2 linked regions of the Methylicorpusculum oleiharenae genome follow. The protein of the gene in region 1 binds, or shares a complex with, the protein of each later gene. Links are inferred from orthologs where the notes say so. Each region holds a gene or a part of one and is shown on either strand. Other genes may lie near its edges. The genes, in order: xseB and xseA.

Region 1 (7,087 bases):
CCAGGAGGTTCTGGGAGGACACCCCGATATTTTCGTTGCCGATGAAACCGACCTGATTTATTCAGTTTCCCAAGAACTTGAGCGCATGGTTCCCTACGCCAAGTCGCAGCCGGAAAGACTTCGCACACTTGATCTAGTGGGCGTAAAGCATTTACGGCAATTTTATTGGGACAGGGCGAATAAGCTATCGGGAGACAAATTAAGCCATCAAAGATTTCTGGATAAAACCACGATGAACACGCTGGACCTGGGACTGATCAATTGCCTGTTTCCCGATGCCAAAGTTATTTTCGTGATCCGAGACCCAAGGGATGTCTGCTTAAGCTGTTTTATGCAAACCATGACGCCGGCACCTTCTACTGTGCAATTGCTGACGTGGGAAGGCACGGCACATTTTTATGCGCAGGTAATGAAGTGGTGGCAGCACATCAAAGCCTTTATGCCCGCCCCTTATCTTGAATTTTGTTACGAGGATGCGGTCACTGATTTTGAAACTACATTTAAAACAGTATTCGAATTTCTTGAGCTAGACTGGGACCCTTCGGTAATCGATTTCCACCGCCGGGCGATAGGCAAACAGATTAACAGCCCCAGCTTCAGTCAGGTTTCGCAACCGCTCTATACTTCATCGGTTGCCCGCTGGCAGCCCTATGAAAAAGAATTTGAAGCCGTTGCCGAACAGCTTCAGCCTTATATTGATGCGTTTGGCTACGGAAACCGGACACTGTAAAAATTAAGTATCTAGTGAAACCTACCCACTCAATTCAAAGCGGGCGAGTAGTTACAAAATCAGTTCAATTTTGCCGAATCAAAGATCGGCCAGATTGCCTTTGGTTTCCAGCCACAACTTTCTGTCCGGAGCGCGTTTTTTCGCGAGTAGTAAATCCAGTTGGGCCCGGGTCTCATCGCCCTCCTCAACCGTCAGCTGAACCAGTCTGCGCGTATCCGGATTCATCGTTGTTTCGCGCAATTGACTTGGGTTCATTTCGCCCAAACCTTTAAAGCGTTGTACGTTGATTTGACCTTTCAGTTTTTCAGCTTTGATACGATCAAAAACGCCCTGCCGCTCAGACTCATCCAGGGCATAAAAGACTCTTTTGCCTATATCAATACGGTACAGAGGCGGCATTGCAACAAACACATGCCCGGCGTTTACCAATGCGCTGAAGTGCTGATAAAACAGGGCGCAAATCAATGTCGCAATATGATTTCCGTCAGAATCGGCGTCTGCCAAAATACAAATTTTGCCATAACGCAAATTCTGCAAATCATCAGACCCCGGATCCATACCTATTGCAACAGCGATATCATGAACTTCCTGAGACGCCATGACCTGATTATTCTCAACTTCCCATGTATTTAAAATCTTGCCCCGCAACGGCAAAATGGCCTGAAACTCCTTGTCTCTGGCTTGCTTGGCAGAGCCGCCGGCCGAATCACCCTCCACTAAAAACAATTCGGACCGGGTAATATCCTGTCCCGAACAATCCGCTAATTTCCCTGGTAACGCAGGTCCTGCGGAAATCCTTTTACGGATGATCTTTTTACTGGCTTTTAAACGCTTTTGAGCATTATTGATGATCACTTCAGCGATTTTTTCGCCTTCCGTAGGGTGCTGATTCAACCAAAGACTGAAGCCGTCTTTAGCCACACCGGAAACAAAGGCAACGCATTCTCGTGAACTCAAACGCTCTTTGGTTTGCCCGGAAAACTGGGGATCTTCCAGCTTGACCGACAAAATGAAATGGCAATTTTCCCAGACATCTTCGGGCGCCAATTTAACACCACGCGGCAACAGATTACGGATATCGCAAAATTCACGCATCGCTTCGGTCAGACCGGCTCTCAATCCATTAACATGCGTGCCGCCCTGAGCGGTAGGCACCAGATTGACATAACTTTCATTCAACGATTCAGTGAGACTCTCAGCCGTCCAGACGATTCCCCATTCCACCGCCTCATGATCGGCGCTCATTTTGCCCATAAACGGCGGATCAGGGCAGAATTCGACATTGCCGATGCTGTCCAGTAAATATTCCTTCAACCCGTCCTGAAAACACCACTCCCAGCATTCTTCTGTCGCTTCGGACTTCAAGGTAATGGCCAACCCCGGACAAAGCACAGCTTTTGCGCGAAGGACATGTTTTAGACGATTGACAGAAACCTTATTGGAATCAAAATATTTAGCATTTGGCCAAAACTTGACTGAGGTACCCGTGGCGTTCTTGGACACGGTTCCGGTTTCAACCAGATTGCTTTGCTTTTCCCCATCGGCAAAAGCCATGTGATACAGCTTACCGTTACGCTTGACTTCAATGTCCAGCCGGGCAGAAAGCGCATTCACGACAGACACGCCCACGCCATGCAAACCACCGGAAAACTGATAATTTTTATTGGAGAACTTACCGCCCGCATGAAGCTGAGTCAAAATGACTTCAACACCGGGAATACCCTGTTCGGGATGAATATCTACCGGCATGCCGCGGCCGTTGTCGCTGACCAGGATACCTCCATCCGTAGCCAAAACCACCTCGATACTATTGGCAAAACCGGCAATGGCTTCGTCTACACTGTTATCGACCACTTCCTGGACCAAATGATTCGGTCTTGTGGTATCCGTATACATACCGGGACGCTTACGAACCGGCTCCAAACCGCTAAGAACCTCAATCGCGGCGGCATTATAATCATTACCCATACTTCCTAATCACTCGCTGTCCAAATTCATATATAATGCGTTGTTTAATTAGAACATCGTATCATCAATTCATTTTTATCTACATGCCGAAAAAAAAATCCGCAAGCCTCTTCGAAGAATCCTTAGCCGAACTGGAAAAACTGGTCGAACAAATGGAGAAAGGTGATCTGCCTTTGGAAGAGGCTTTACAATCGTTCGAACGCGGCGTCAACCTGACCCGTACCTGCCAAAAAGCCTTACAGGAAGCCGAACAAAAAGTTCAGATTTTATTAGAAAAAAACGGCAAGCAAACCCTGGAGCCCTTTACCGATGAGTAATGCACTGAAAGAATACCTTATTTTTTGTCAAAATCGCGTAGAGCGTGCCCTGGAAAACCGTTTACCCAGTGAAAACGTCTTGCCCAAAAAATTACATGAAGCCATGCGCTATTGTGTTCTCGACGGCGGCAAACGGATGCGGCCTATGTTGACTTACTGTACCGGTAAAACCCTGGGTCTGGCACCTGAGGGTCTGGACGGCGCAGCTTGTGCAGTCGAATTGATTCATGTGTATTCGTTAATCCACGACGATCTGCCCGCCATGGATGATGATGACTTAAGACGAGGCAAAGCGACCTGCCACATAGCATTTGATGAAGCCACCGCCATTCTGACCGGGGATGCGCTGCAGGCGCTGGCCTTTAAATTGCTGGCCGATGATCCTACCTTGAAAACCGATGCGGAAGGCCGGCTCAAAATGATTCAATGCCTGGCAAAAGCCAGCGGTTCACAAGGCATGGTGGGGGGGCAAGCAATCGATCTTGAATCGGTAGGCAAAAAGTTGACCGTACCCGAATTGGAAAATATGCACATCCACAAAACCGGCGCACTGATTCGCGCGAGCGTCAACATGGCAACGCTTGCGAAACAAGGTCTGGACTCTAAAACAGCCGATAGCCTGGATCATTATGCCAAATGTATCGGGTTGTCATTTCAGGTAAAAGACGACATTCTGGACGAAGAAAGCGATACAGCCACACTTGGCAAAACCCAGGGTAAAGATAAAGACAACGATAAACCCACTTATCCGGCTTTGTTGGGTATGGCTGGCGCCAAACAAAAAGCCCAGGAATTACACCAGCTGGCGATTGACAGTTTGAGCGTGTTCGGCAGCGAAGCCGATTTATTGCGCGACCTGTCGTTGTATATTATCCAAAGGGATCATTAAACCCAAAAATGCGGTTTTAGCTATGCTGTTCGTGCCTGACGAGTCATTCAGACAGAACGGCCAAACACCCGCAGCATAGCTTGCCATTGCCGCCCAAAACTCTGCCCTCCCCTTCGATAGCTTCAGCACGACGAGGAGTTTATTCCACTTTATAAATCTTTCCGGGTTAATTCCGACTTGAATACTCGGTTATTAATCTGCATAATCGTTTGCTTTATTCTCATTGGGCACCTGGCAAGCCAGTGAGCAAAGGGGTTCGACCGCCCTGCATGACCTGAGCAATCAAGCAGGGTTAGCCACTGTTATTTGGCTTATGACACTGGACCCAATAAACAATTAAAACGCTTTATCAAGATTCGGCGCACACACAAGAATGGATTAATTCATGAAAATCACTGGTAACTATCCGATACTGGACACCATTAAATCCCCTGCGGATGTTCGGCTCCTACCCAAAAGCAAACTCAAACCACTAGCCGCCGAACTGCGTGAATTTCTGACGCACACGGTGAGTATCTCGGGCGGCCATTTCTCGGCGGGTCTGGGCACAGTGGAGCTAACGGTGGCGCTGCATTATGTGTTTGATACGCCGTCCGACCAGCTGGTCTGGGATGTGGGACATCAGGCTTATCCGCATAAAATCCTGACCGGCCGGAAAGACCGCATGACGACGATCCGAACCCGGGACGGCATTTGTGCGTTTCCCAATCGTGCCGAAAGTGAGTACGATGCGTTCGGGGTCGGCCATTCCAGCACGTCGATCAGCGCGGCGTTGGGCATGGCGATTGCTTCCCGCCTGAAGGGCGAAAACAAGCAGATGGTGGCGATTATCGGCGACGGCAGTATTACCGGCGGCATGGCTTTTGAGGCGATGAATCATGCGGGATCGCTGGATGCCAATCTGCTGGTCATTTTGAATGATAATGACATGTCGATTTCGCCCAATGTCGGCGCGATGAACAATTATCTGACCAAGATTTTATCGAGCAAGTTGTATTCGTCGATGCGCGAGGAAAGTAAAAAAGTCTTGAGCAGCATGCCCAGCGTCTGGGAACTGGCGCGCAAGACCGAGGAGCATATGAAAGGCATGATTGTGCCGGGTACCTTGTTCGAGGAATTGGGCTTTAATTATATCGGTCCTATCGATGGTCATGATCTGGATATGCTGGTGTCGACGCTGGACAATCTGAAACGGATTTCCGGCCCACGCTTTTTGCATATCGTAACCAAGAAAGGCAAAGGCTATCCGCCGGCTGAAAAAGACCCGCTCGCTTACCATGGCGTTCCGGCTTTCGATCCGGCCAAAGACTGCCTGCCCAAATCGGCGCCTTCCCCGCATCCCACCTATACCCAGGTATTCGGCACCTGGTTGTGTGATATGGCGGCCCAAGACTCACGCCTGCTGGGCATTACGCCGGCGATGCGCGAAGGTTCAGGCCTGGTTGAGTTTTCCCAACGCTTTCCGGAGCGTTATTTTGATGTGGCGATTGCCGAGCAACATGCGGTGACGCTGGCGGCCGGTCAAGCCTGCCAAGGTGCCAAACCGGTGGTGGCGATCTATTCGACGTTTTTACAACGGGCTTATGATCAATTGATTCATGACGTGGTGCTGCAAAATCTGGATGTGTTGTTTGCCCTGGACCGCGCCGGTCTGGTCGGACCCGACGGCCCGACCCATGCGGGCAGTTTCGATTACAGCTACATGCGCTGTTTGCCCAATATGCTGATCATGGCGCCGGCCGATGAAAACGAATGCCGGCAAATGCTGACCACCGGATTTCTGCACCCCGGCCCTGCGTCGGTGCGCTATCCTCGCGGCAAAGGCCCGGGTGTGGCGATTGAGCCAGCATTGACCGGCCTGCCTATCGGCAAAGCACAAATTCGCCATGAAGGCGGCCGTATTGCGGTACTGGCCTTCGGCAGCATGGTGGCTCCGGCTGAAGAAGCCGGCAAGCAGCTCGGTGCGACCGTGGTCAATATGCGCTTTGTCAAACCCATGGATGAAAGCCTGATACTGGAACTGGCCAAAAGTCATGATGTGTTGGTCACGGTTGAAGAAAACGTCATTGCCGGTGGCGCAGGCAGCGGCGTGAATGACTTTTTACAGGCGCAGAGAATCCTGATGCCGGTCTTGAATATCGGTCTGCCCGATGCGTTCATCGAACAAGGCACCCGCGAAGAGCTGCTGGCGTTATGCGGTCTGGACACCGCCGGTATAAAGGCGGCTATCGAGCAGTTTTGTGCGTGACAGGAACAGGTAGACCTTGCCTTAAAAGCCAGGGATGGCTTTGCCGACTGCATCTTACTGATTAAAATCGTATGAGCTTTCCTTGATGGCCCAAATTTTCACCATCACAGCCAATACGGCAATCGACCACGTCATTGAAGTCGAACATCTGGGTCAATCCGACAATCTGCAAGCACGATCCAGTGTCGAATTTGCTGCGGGAAAAGGCGTCAATGTTGCCAAAACACTTGAATCGCTAGGTTGCCCGATCACCGCTCTGGGTTTTGTTGGACAGGATTCGCTTAATCTGTTCAAGCAACTTGAATCACAGTATCTTAAGACCGGCTTTATTGAGGTTTCCGGTAGAACACGGACGAATCTGACGCTCATTGATACCGCAAACCAAAAAGAGCTGCATATCCGCACCCCCGGTTATTGCGTCACTCCTGAGGATCAAGAAAAACTGATTCAACAAATCAAAAGCCTCATCCGCAAAGACGATATTGTCATATTATCAGGAAGCCTGCCGCCTGGAACTTCCGATTATTTTTACCGGCAGTTAATTGAAATATGCCATCTCCAATCGGCTATTACTTTGCTGGACACTAGCGGAGCCGCTTTACAAAACGGCATAGTCGCTCGGCCATATTTAATCAAACCCAACCGACATGAGTTGGCAAAACTGGTCAATCGACCCCTGATGACGGAAACCGACTATCTATCAGCAGCAAGATCAGTCATTGACCAAGGTGTTCATTGGGTAGTTGTTTCCAGAGGTTCAAAAGGAATCATTGCCATCAGCCGGACAACGGCTACCTTCATCCGCCTCCATCCATCGCCAAGCACCCCACTATGCAGCGTTGGCTGTGGCGATACGCTACTGGCAGGAATCGCTTATGCCATGTTAAATCAGTATGATCCATTAGAAACCTTCCGCTATGGCGTAGCCTGTGCAA
Region 2 (7,208 bases), 1.6 Mb from region 1 along the record:
GAATAGAGACTGCATAAACCACAATTAAAGCGATAATCGGGCTACGCATTTCACGCATCACGATGAAGCTAACCCGGTTCAAATCAATAGATTCAGCCATGACAACCTCGGTGAAACAGTAATTTAAAGCCGCGACATCAGTGTCTCTGAGACCAGGATTACAACCGAAATAACATTGGCTAACAACGCGCCGCCGCTTAGCGAAATAATGGTGACCATCACATCCGGTGTAATGCCGGTTTCGGTGACATGGACAACGACAGTCCAATAGGTGGCCGCCGCAATCAACTCGAGATCGGCAACCAGACTGGTGGACAACAATACCGCGCCAATTTGAGATCGATCACCCAGTTTTAAAACCGTTGCAATGAAGTTAACCACAATCACAACAAACAATTCCATAACATTGTGATGATCTGGATTATTGATCTCCCCGAGAAAAAAGCCAAAATTTAAGGTTAACGACATAACAATGAAGAAACCGAAAATAACTTTCTCTAAATTCACAGTAACCGTCCTATCGTTAAACCAAAAGTGGGATTCTACCTCATTGTAAACTGACTAGGCGGGCAAATTTTTGCTAGCTTCGGCGTCATCTTAAAGCGACTCAGTCTAAAAAATCCTGGTTAATAAATCAGGATTATTGTTAACATTGCAGTCTTTTGGAAGGAGACTTATTGATGAAATTGACTGCTATGGACCTAGTTGCCGCCGCCAAACAAAACATCACTGAAATTGATGTACCCACTGCCAAAAAGGAATTATCCAAATTCATTGTTTTGGATGTCAGAACACCGGCCGAATTTATTAACGGCGCCTTGCCTGACGCCATCAATATCCCTAGAGGCATTTTGGAATTTAGAATTGAAAATCACCCGGATTTCAAAAACAAACATGATGCAGACATCCTGGTTTATTGTCAGACGGGCGGACGTGCTGCGCTGGCCACTGAAAATCTGCTTAAGATGGGCTACGAGAAAGCTGTGAGTCTTGCCGGCGGCTACCAAGCCTGGCTAGCATCCCAGTAAATGGAAGCCCTCACCTCAATCAGGCTTGATAAATGGCTTTGGGCTGCTCGTTTTTTTAAAACCCGCAAACTGGCTGCAGAAGCCATAGCCGGTGGGAAAGTGCACCTGAACAATCAACGGGCCAAGCCTGGCAAGGAGATTGGCGTGGGGGTTCGACTGGAAATAATGAAAGATCAATACCGCTGGGATATTGTCGTAAAAAACCTTAACAACCAAAGACGTCCTGCACCGGAAGCCTCATTGCTCTATGAGGAAACAGAAGAAAGCAAAAGCCGCCGTCAGGCTCTTATTATTCAACAAAAAGAAGAGCAATCGCTGCTTCCCCATTACGACAGACCGCATAAACCCAATAAAAAGGAGCGGCGTCTTATTCATAAATTTAAAGAAGGCTGACACTACAAACAGGTAGGCGGTTTCGGCAAACCTGCCAGTTTGCAAGCATATTTCAATGGCCCGTCCGGGAATAGCCGGTGTAAGTAACGGCTATTACCTTTTTGTTCACCTAACTGCTTTGCTATGGCCTTAGCAAACATGCGCGCATTAGGCAAATGCTTGTAACGGCGATAGTAATCCCTGATAAACCCTAAAATTTCCCAATGCTCGGGCGTTAATTCAATGTTATCCAGTTGAGCCAGTTGGTTCGCCACATCCTCGTTCCACTGAGTCATATCCATCAAAAATCCTTGATCCGTCGTCTCAAGGGACACCCCCTGTACGATCAGGACCATGAATGAATCACCTCATTGACGGTCGTTAAGCGGATCAAATCGGGGTAGCCGATAATTTTGATGTTATCTGGAAATTCGGAGCGGTGAATGCCGTGTATCAGCAACGCATCTTGTAACGCATACAATTTTATTTCGTTACTCAATCCTTTGATTTTTGCCTTAAAAGCCTGACTTATCAGCCTTTGTACCGACATACCCATAAACACAACAGCATCCCCTTTATCGACTCTTTCGAAAATAATCGGCTCATGAGAAGTTTCAAAAACCAAATGCAGCATAAATTAGTGAGAGATATCCGTTAATTTAAGACCCACAATACCTGCGAGCACCAATACCAGTGAAATGAGCCTGGGAACATCCGCAGATTCCTTAAAAAGGACTATCCCCAGTATGGCAACACCGACGAGTCCCATGCCGGTCCAAACAGCATAAGCGGTTCCCAAAGGTAGCGTTTTAATCGCAACCGTTAACAAATAAAAACTTCCCGCTCCAAAAACGAGCGTCATTAAACTGGGTATCAGCTTTGTAAAACCCATGCTGAATTTTAAGCTCAATACGAAGATGATTTCGGCAAAACCGGCCGCAAATAGAAAAAACCAGGCTGTCAATTTGAATTTCCTTGTTAAAATAAAATGAAGATTATCTTATAAAACCAATAATTAGAACAAAGTATAACGTTTCCATGGAAAATGAAATTGCGTATCTTCTTAAGGGCAAACAGCAGATCATTAGTAATCTGACGCTTTTGCTCAAACAGAAAACATTGATCACTGTTCAATTCGGAAATAATGAATCGTTTATAACAACGTTGATTGAAATTGATCCCGAAAAAGGGATTTTATTTTTTGATTACGGGCCTAAAGACTATTTGAATAAACAGCTTCCGCTTTCCACCGACATTGAATTTAAATGCAATTTTTCGGGCATTCGTGTCAGATTCGAAGGAAAAAAAATCAAACCTGTCAAGCTGATAGGAGAAGTGGTCTTTGCAATGCCATTACCGGAAAAGCTATTCTGGTTCCAACGGAGGCGATTTTATCGCGTCAAGTCACCCCTATCAAAACAAAGCTTCGTTAATTTAAGTCTGGAAACTGAAGAAATCTTAAAATTACGTGTTTATGATCTTAGCATCTCAGGCGTTTCATTCTTAGATGACAACAGTGAATATCATCATTTGTGGACACAGGGGCTTCAGTACGCCAACGTTACGCTTGATCTGGAAAACATAAGTCAGATTAAGGTCTCATTAGAAATATCCAACTGTATTCCGGTAAACAGTGATAAACCATATAAAATTCAAAAGATCGGTTGCAAGTTACTGGGGGTTTCAAACGCCATGGAATCAACCATTCAAAAGTACATGCAACTCATAGAACGGGAAAATAAGCTTAAAAGCTGATAAATAGACGCTATTTCATTTTAAAACCTTCTAGTATCGGTGGTGGATTGATACCTCTGTAAGGCTCATTTTTAGCAGGAACTGTTACTGAATCACCGCTGGTCTCTGCAAATGAACGAGGTTTTACGGCTTGGTAAGACGAATAATACCGGTAAGTAGTGAGTTTTTGATTCAGCATATCGAGTTTTTTGGACAGAACCAGTTTTTCTTTATGACTCAACTGGCCATCCGCTTTAAATCGTTGCTCCAATTGTGCCAACTTGGCCTGGCCTCTCGATAAAACCCTCAAGTCCTGACGCGTGATCAAGCCCTTTTTGTACGCTTTTTCAATTTTCCTTTGCTGCAATTGTTTTCTCGCTGCAAACTGATTCAGAAAATTATCATCCATTTGAGATTGAGACAGGCCGCCACCGTAATCGGCAAAACCGGATGCAGCCCATAAACTGCAGAAAAGAAAAGCAATCAATCTGACTCGATTCATAAAAATTCCTTATTGATATCAACGGCGCATATAATGCGCATCGCAAAATTAATAGTGACTTAACGAAAAAAAGATAATCCTCACTAATGAATAAAGATAGTACCGACTTTGATCAGAAAATATTGACTGTTTCACAGTTAAACAATGAAAGTAAACGCTTACTTAATGAGCATTTTTTAAGTATTCGCGTTGAGGGCGAAATATCCAACCTGACAACACCCTCTTCAGGCCATATTTATTTCACGCTTAAAGACAGCCAGGCTCAGGTTCGTTGCGCGATGTTTCGTTCGCAACATCGCAGGACTCATTTTAAACCGGACAACGGCATGCAGGTGATAGCTCGCGCACAAGTGACTTTATACGAACCCCGGGGCGATTATCAACTGGTTGTTGATGAACTTGAAGAGATTGGCGACGGCGCGCTGCGAAGAGCATTTGAAGCACTTAAATTCAAGCTGGGACAAGAGGGCTTATTTGATGCCCGGTATAAAAAATCAATCCCCTTGCTCCCATCAGCCATCGGCGTAATCACATCGGCAACAGGCGCCGCAATCAGAGATGTGCTGACCGTTCTTAAAAGGCGATTCCCGGCGATACCTGTCGTTATATATCCAACGGCCGTTCAGGGAGAAAACGCAAAATACGAGATCACCAAAGCCCTGAATACGGCGGCTGCGTCGGGCGATTGTGATCTCATTATCTTGGCTCGCGGAGGCGGCTCGCTTGAAGATTTATGGGCTTTCAATGAAGAGATAGTCGCCAGAGCCATTTTTGCCTGCCCTATTCCCATCATTGCGGGGATAGGGCATGAAATCGATTTTACCATCGCCGACTTTGTGTCAGATTTAAGAGCGGCGACCCCCTCGGCTGCTGCAGAACACGCTGTTCCGGATCAGCGAGAATGGCAAACGGCGTTCCAATCCTACGCATGGAAATTGCATCAACAACTGTCCCGTCAATTAGCGCAAAAACAGCAAAAAATGGAGTGGTTGGCCAAACGTCTGGAGCAACAGCACCCGGGACAAAAGCTGGCCCGCAATGCTCAACGGGTTGACGAAATGGAACTCAGAATGATGCGGGCTATAGGCAACCTGATCCATCATCACAAAAGCGCACTGGCCATTCAATCGGCAAAACTCAATCAACAAGTGCCATCCAACCTCGTCAATACACTAAAAATGAGGCTGGCGCATTCAGATCAGCGCCTGATAGCCGCTTTACGCGTCAAATTGGAACGGCTAACCCAGCGTCTTATCCAGGCAGGCCAAAACTTGCATGCCTATAGCCCTCTGACCACGCTGAATCGGGGTTACGCCCTGGTAACAGAAATTAAAACGGGAAAAGTGATAAACAGCTCTACGCAACTCAAAGAAGGAGACCGCATTCATACCCGCTTAGCGGAAGGCAGCCTCATCAGCGAAGTCAAACAGCTATCAGACAAAACTTATTCAGGATAAGCAGACCAGCACCTAAGAACCCGATACTCAACGCCCGAATCAGTCGAGCATGATTGAACCAGACAAAATGAATGAGCCGTCCATACAATCGGTTCAAAGGCTATTTCCACTTTATCTTTTACTCCTCTTGCTAAAGTCACATGCGGCAAATAAGGCCTTTCATCGAGCCTAATCCCCAAGCTGCGAGCCACAGCGCAGAGTTCGCCCGCCAAACGGGCTGCACCCAAATCACCCAGGCAACTGGTCAAACACAGTACCTTGGGCACCTTCCAAAAACTTAGTTGATCAAAGGTCAGACTGACCGGTTCCATGACAATCTCTGATGCTGCAGCCATTAAAGCCGCCTCACAATCACTATTGACCGAACCTAAAAAGCAGAGCGTAACGTGCACATTTCCGGCGTTAATGGGCTTCATCACCGATAAATCCAGCTTGTTGATCAGACCCGTACAGTGTTCACGCACAGATTCATCAGGCCATAGCGCAAAAAACAAGCGTTTCACGGGAGTATTCTGATTAAAAACACTGAAAATAATCCATCAACAATTCTTCACAATTGAAAAAAAGCCGAGGCAACGCCTTACTGATATAGAACCGCATCACGTATTCGATATAAGCGGATACGACCATCAACCGTGCCAAGGCAATCCAAAGCCGTGAACTTGAATGAGAAGAACCTCTCCAGACACCCAGTGTCCACCACAAAACCGGACCCAGCATCATGACATGAATGTTTGACCAACTGGAAACACTGATCATTCCTGACTGAACCAGTGCATCCGCCCCGTAAAGACCCGCATTAAAAACGATGAAAAAAGGCCAGAACAGCTTATTCAAGCCAAGCGCGCCATTCCAGATAGCAAGCAGGTATTGATACAGACTCAAGGTTTTGACGTCCGGCATCTCCCAATCCAATTCGGGAAAAGGAGCGCTGATAAAAATGACCCCGAATAAAGTACTAAAGATGATGAAAAACTCCAACGGACCTATCAGCTGGCTGGATGAAAATATAATCGGTAAGGTATTGGTAAACATGGAATGATTAGACCCGAAGCAAGTTTTAACTTTATCAGGTTACCACAAAGTTTTGATATTTAAACAAACCGAGGATGACTCGGCTTAACAAGTCAGAAGAAAGGTGATCCACCCGGAGGTTGCGGTTGGCGATAGCCAACCCAACATTTCAAGACCATAGTGTTAATTATTGGTATGCGAAAAGCATGCAACCCAGCCAACGACTAAATAATGAAATTCTCTATAGCCAGCAATTCAATTCCCTTACGCTCGGCCTCACCTCTATCCTGTTCAGTGTTGTAACCCCAGGAAGCCAGCAATAATTTGACGTTTTTCAATTGTGGATTTTTCTGCACATTCAACAAGGCGATCAATCGGTCTTCGATAAAATGCATGGATGCATCGGGAAAATAATTGACCAGATCAATCAAAATATCTTCTTTGCTTTTATTGCGGTCCAGGCCAAAAATCCGGTCGCCAGGAATAAAGATATGATTGGCCGTTAAAATGTGGGACACAAACCGTTCCTGTTTAGTCGTGACCACAAACCAATGCCCCTGATTCTCAAGGTTCCTCAATTTTTCCGTAATTCCCGGAAACAAAGGATTATAGGTTAGCCATTCGGGCAAATCATCATGGATCCAGGCATCTCTGATTTCGCCAAACAACTGTTTTAGACCGTCTATCGATTGGCCGGACTTTTCGATAAGCGTCGGTCTGATTTCAGCAAAATGTTCAAAAATGTAGTCACTGGACTCACCTTCATGAAGCAGGCGCATGACCAGAATAGCTTCAAAACCGGTTTCAATGATGGGTCTGACCCTTCGAAATTCATCAATCAAGCGTTGTCCAGGAAACACAGGCGTCATATCCGGCCACAACTGCAAGGCGGCTTTCCATCCGGTTATTGCAGTCTCGACCGCACTGTCACAGAGCACACCGTCAAAATCAAGTGCGTAGATAACGGGTTTATTCATGAGGGTATAAACATCCGGGAAGACTGAAGTTAAGATAGCTTAACTCGTTGACTGGCATTTTCAGCCGTTCCGGCAATGATTTGTAAAAAGACCATTACTGGAACGAAAACAGAATAACTTACGT

What was found.
Region 2: the proteins of xseB (region 1) and xseA are in contact, whole or in part, in a cryo-EM structure (PDB 8TXR), measured with the Escherichia coli proteins. The link is inferred for Methylicorpusculum oleiharenae from one-to-one orthologs.

The regions. Positions count from the first base shown.
Region 1 is NZ_WUTY02000001.1:2,961,352-2,968,438, reverse strand. The notes cover bases 1,633-4,398. They hold xseB (exodeoxyribonuclease VII small subunit), read left to right. Parts: upstream 1,633-2,781; coding sequence 2,782-3,015; downstream 3,016-4,398. Other genes in these bases: dxs (1-deoxy-D-xylulose-5-phosphate synthase), read left to right, coding at 4,290-4,398; ispA ((2E,6E)-farnesyl diphosphate synthase), read left to right, coding at 3,008-3,904; parE (DNA topoisomerase IV subunit B), read right to left, coding at 1,633-2,698. In the rest of the region: GO003_RS13380 (tetratricopeptide repeat-containing sulfotransferase family protein), read left to right, coding at 1-730; more of parE, read right to left, coding at 809-1,632; more of dxs, read left to right, coding at 4,399-6,152; GO003_RS13355 (1-phosphofructokinase family hexose kinase), read left to right, coding at 6,238-7,087. UniProt on the Escherichia coli protein: Bidirectionally degrades single-stranded DNA into large acid-insoluble oligonucleotides, which are then degraded further into small acid-soluble oligonucleotides.
Region 2 is NZ_WUTY02000001.1:1,400,203-1,407,410, reverse strand. Bases 3,021-5,907 are described here. They hold xseA (exodeoxyribonuclease VII large subunit), read left to right. Parts: upstream 3,021-3,722; coding sequence 3,723-5,093; downstream 5,094-5,907. Other genes in these bases: GO003_RS06475 (hypothetical protein), read right to left, coding at 5,610-5,907; thpR (RNA 2',3'-cyclic phosphodiesterase), read right to left, coding at 5,081-5,596; GO003_RS06490 (hypothetical protein), read right to left, coding at 3,166-3,636; GO003_RS06495 (flagellar brake protein), read left to right, coding at 3,021-3,155. Also shown: GO003_RS06530 (potassium channel family protein), read right to left, coding at 1-100; GO003_RS06525 (DUF6394 family protein), read right to left, coding at 124-507; GO003_RS06520 (rhodanese-like domain-containing protein), read left to right, coding at 681-1,028; GO003_RS06515 (RNA-binding S4 domain-containing protein), read left to right, coding at 1,029-1,421; GO003_RS06510 (TusE/DsrC/DsvC family sulfur relay protein), read right to left, coding at 1,424-1,756; GO003_RS06505 (DsrH/TusB family sulfur metabolism protein), read right to left, coding at 1,747-2,034; GO003_RS06500 (DMT family transporter), read right to left, coding at 2,038-2,364; more of GO003_RS06495, read left to right, coding at 2,439-3,020; more of GO003_RS06475, read right to left, coding at 5,908-6,128; GO003_RS06470 (HAD family hydrolase), read right to left, coding at 6,332-7,084. UniProt on the Escherichia coli protein: Bidirectionally degrades single-stranded DNA into large acid-insoluble oligonucleotides, which are then degraded further into small acid-soluble oligonucleotides.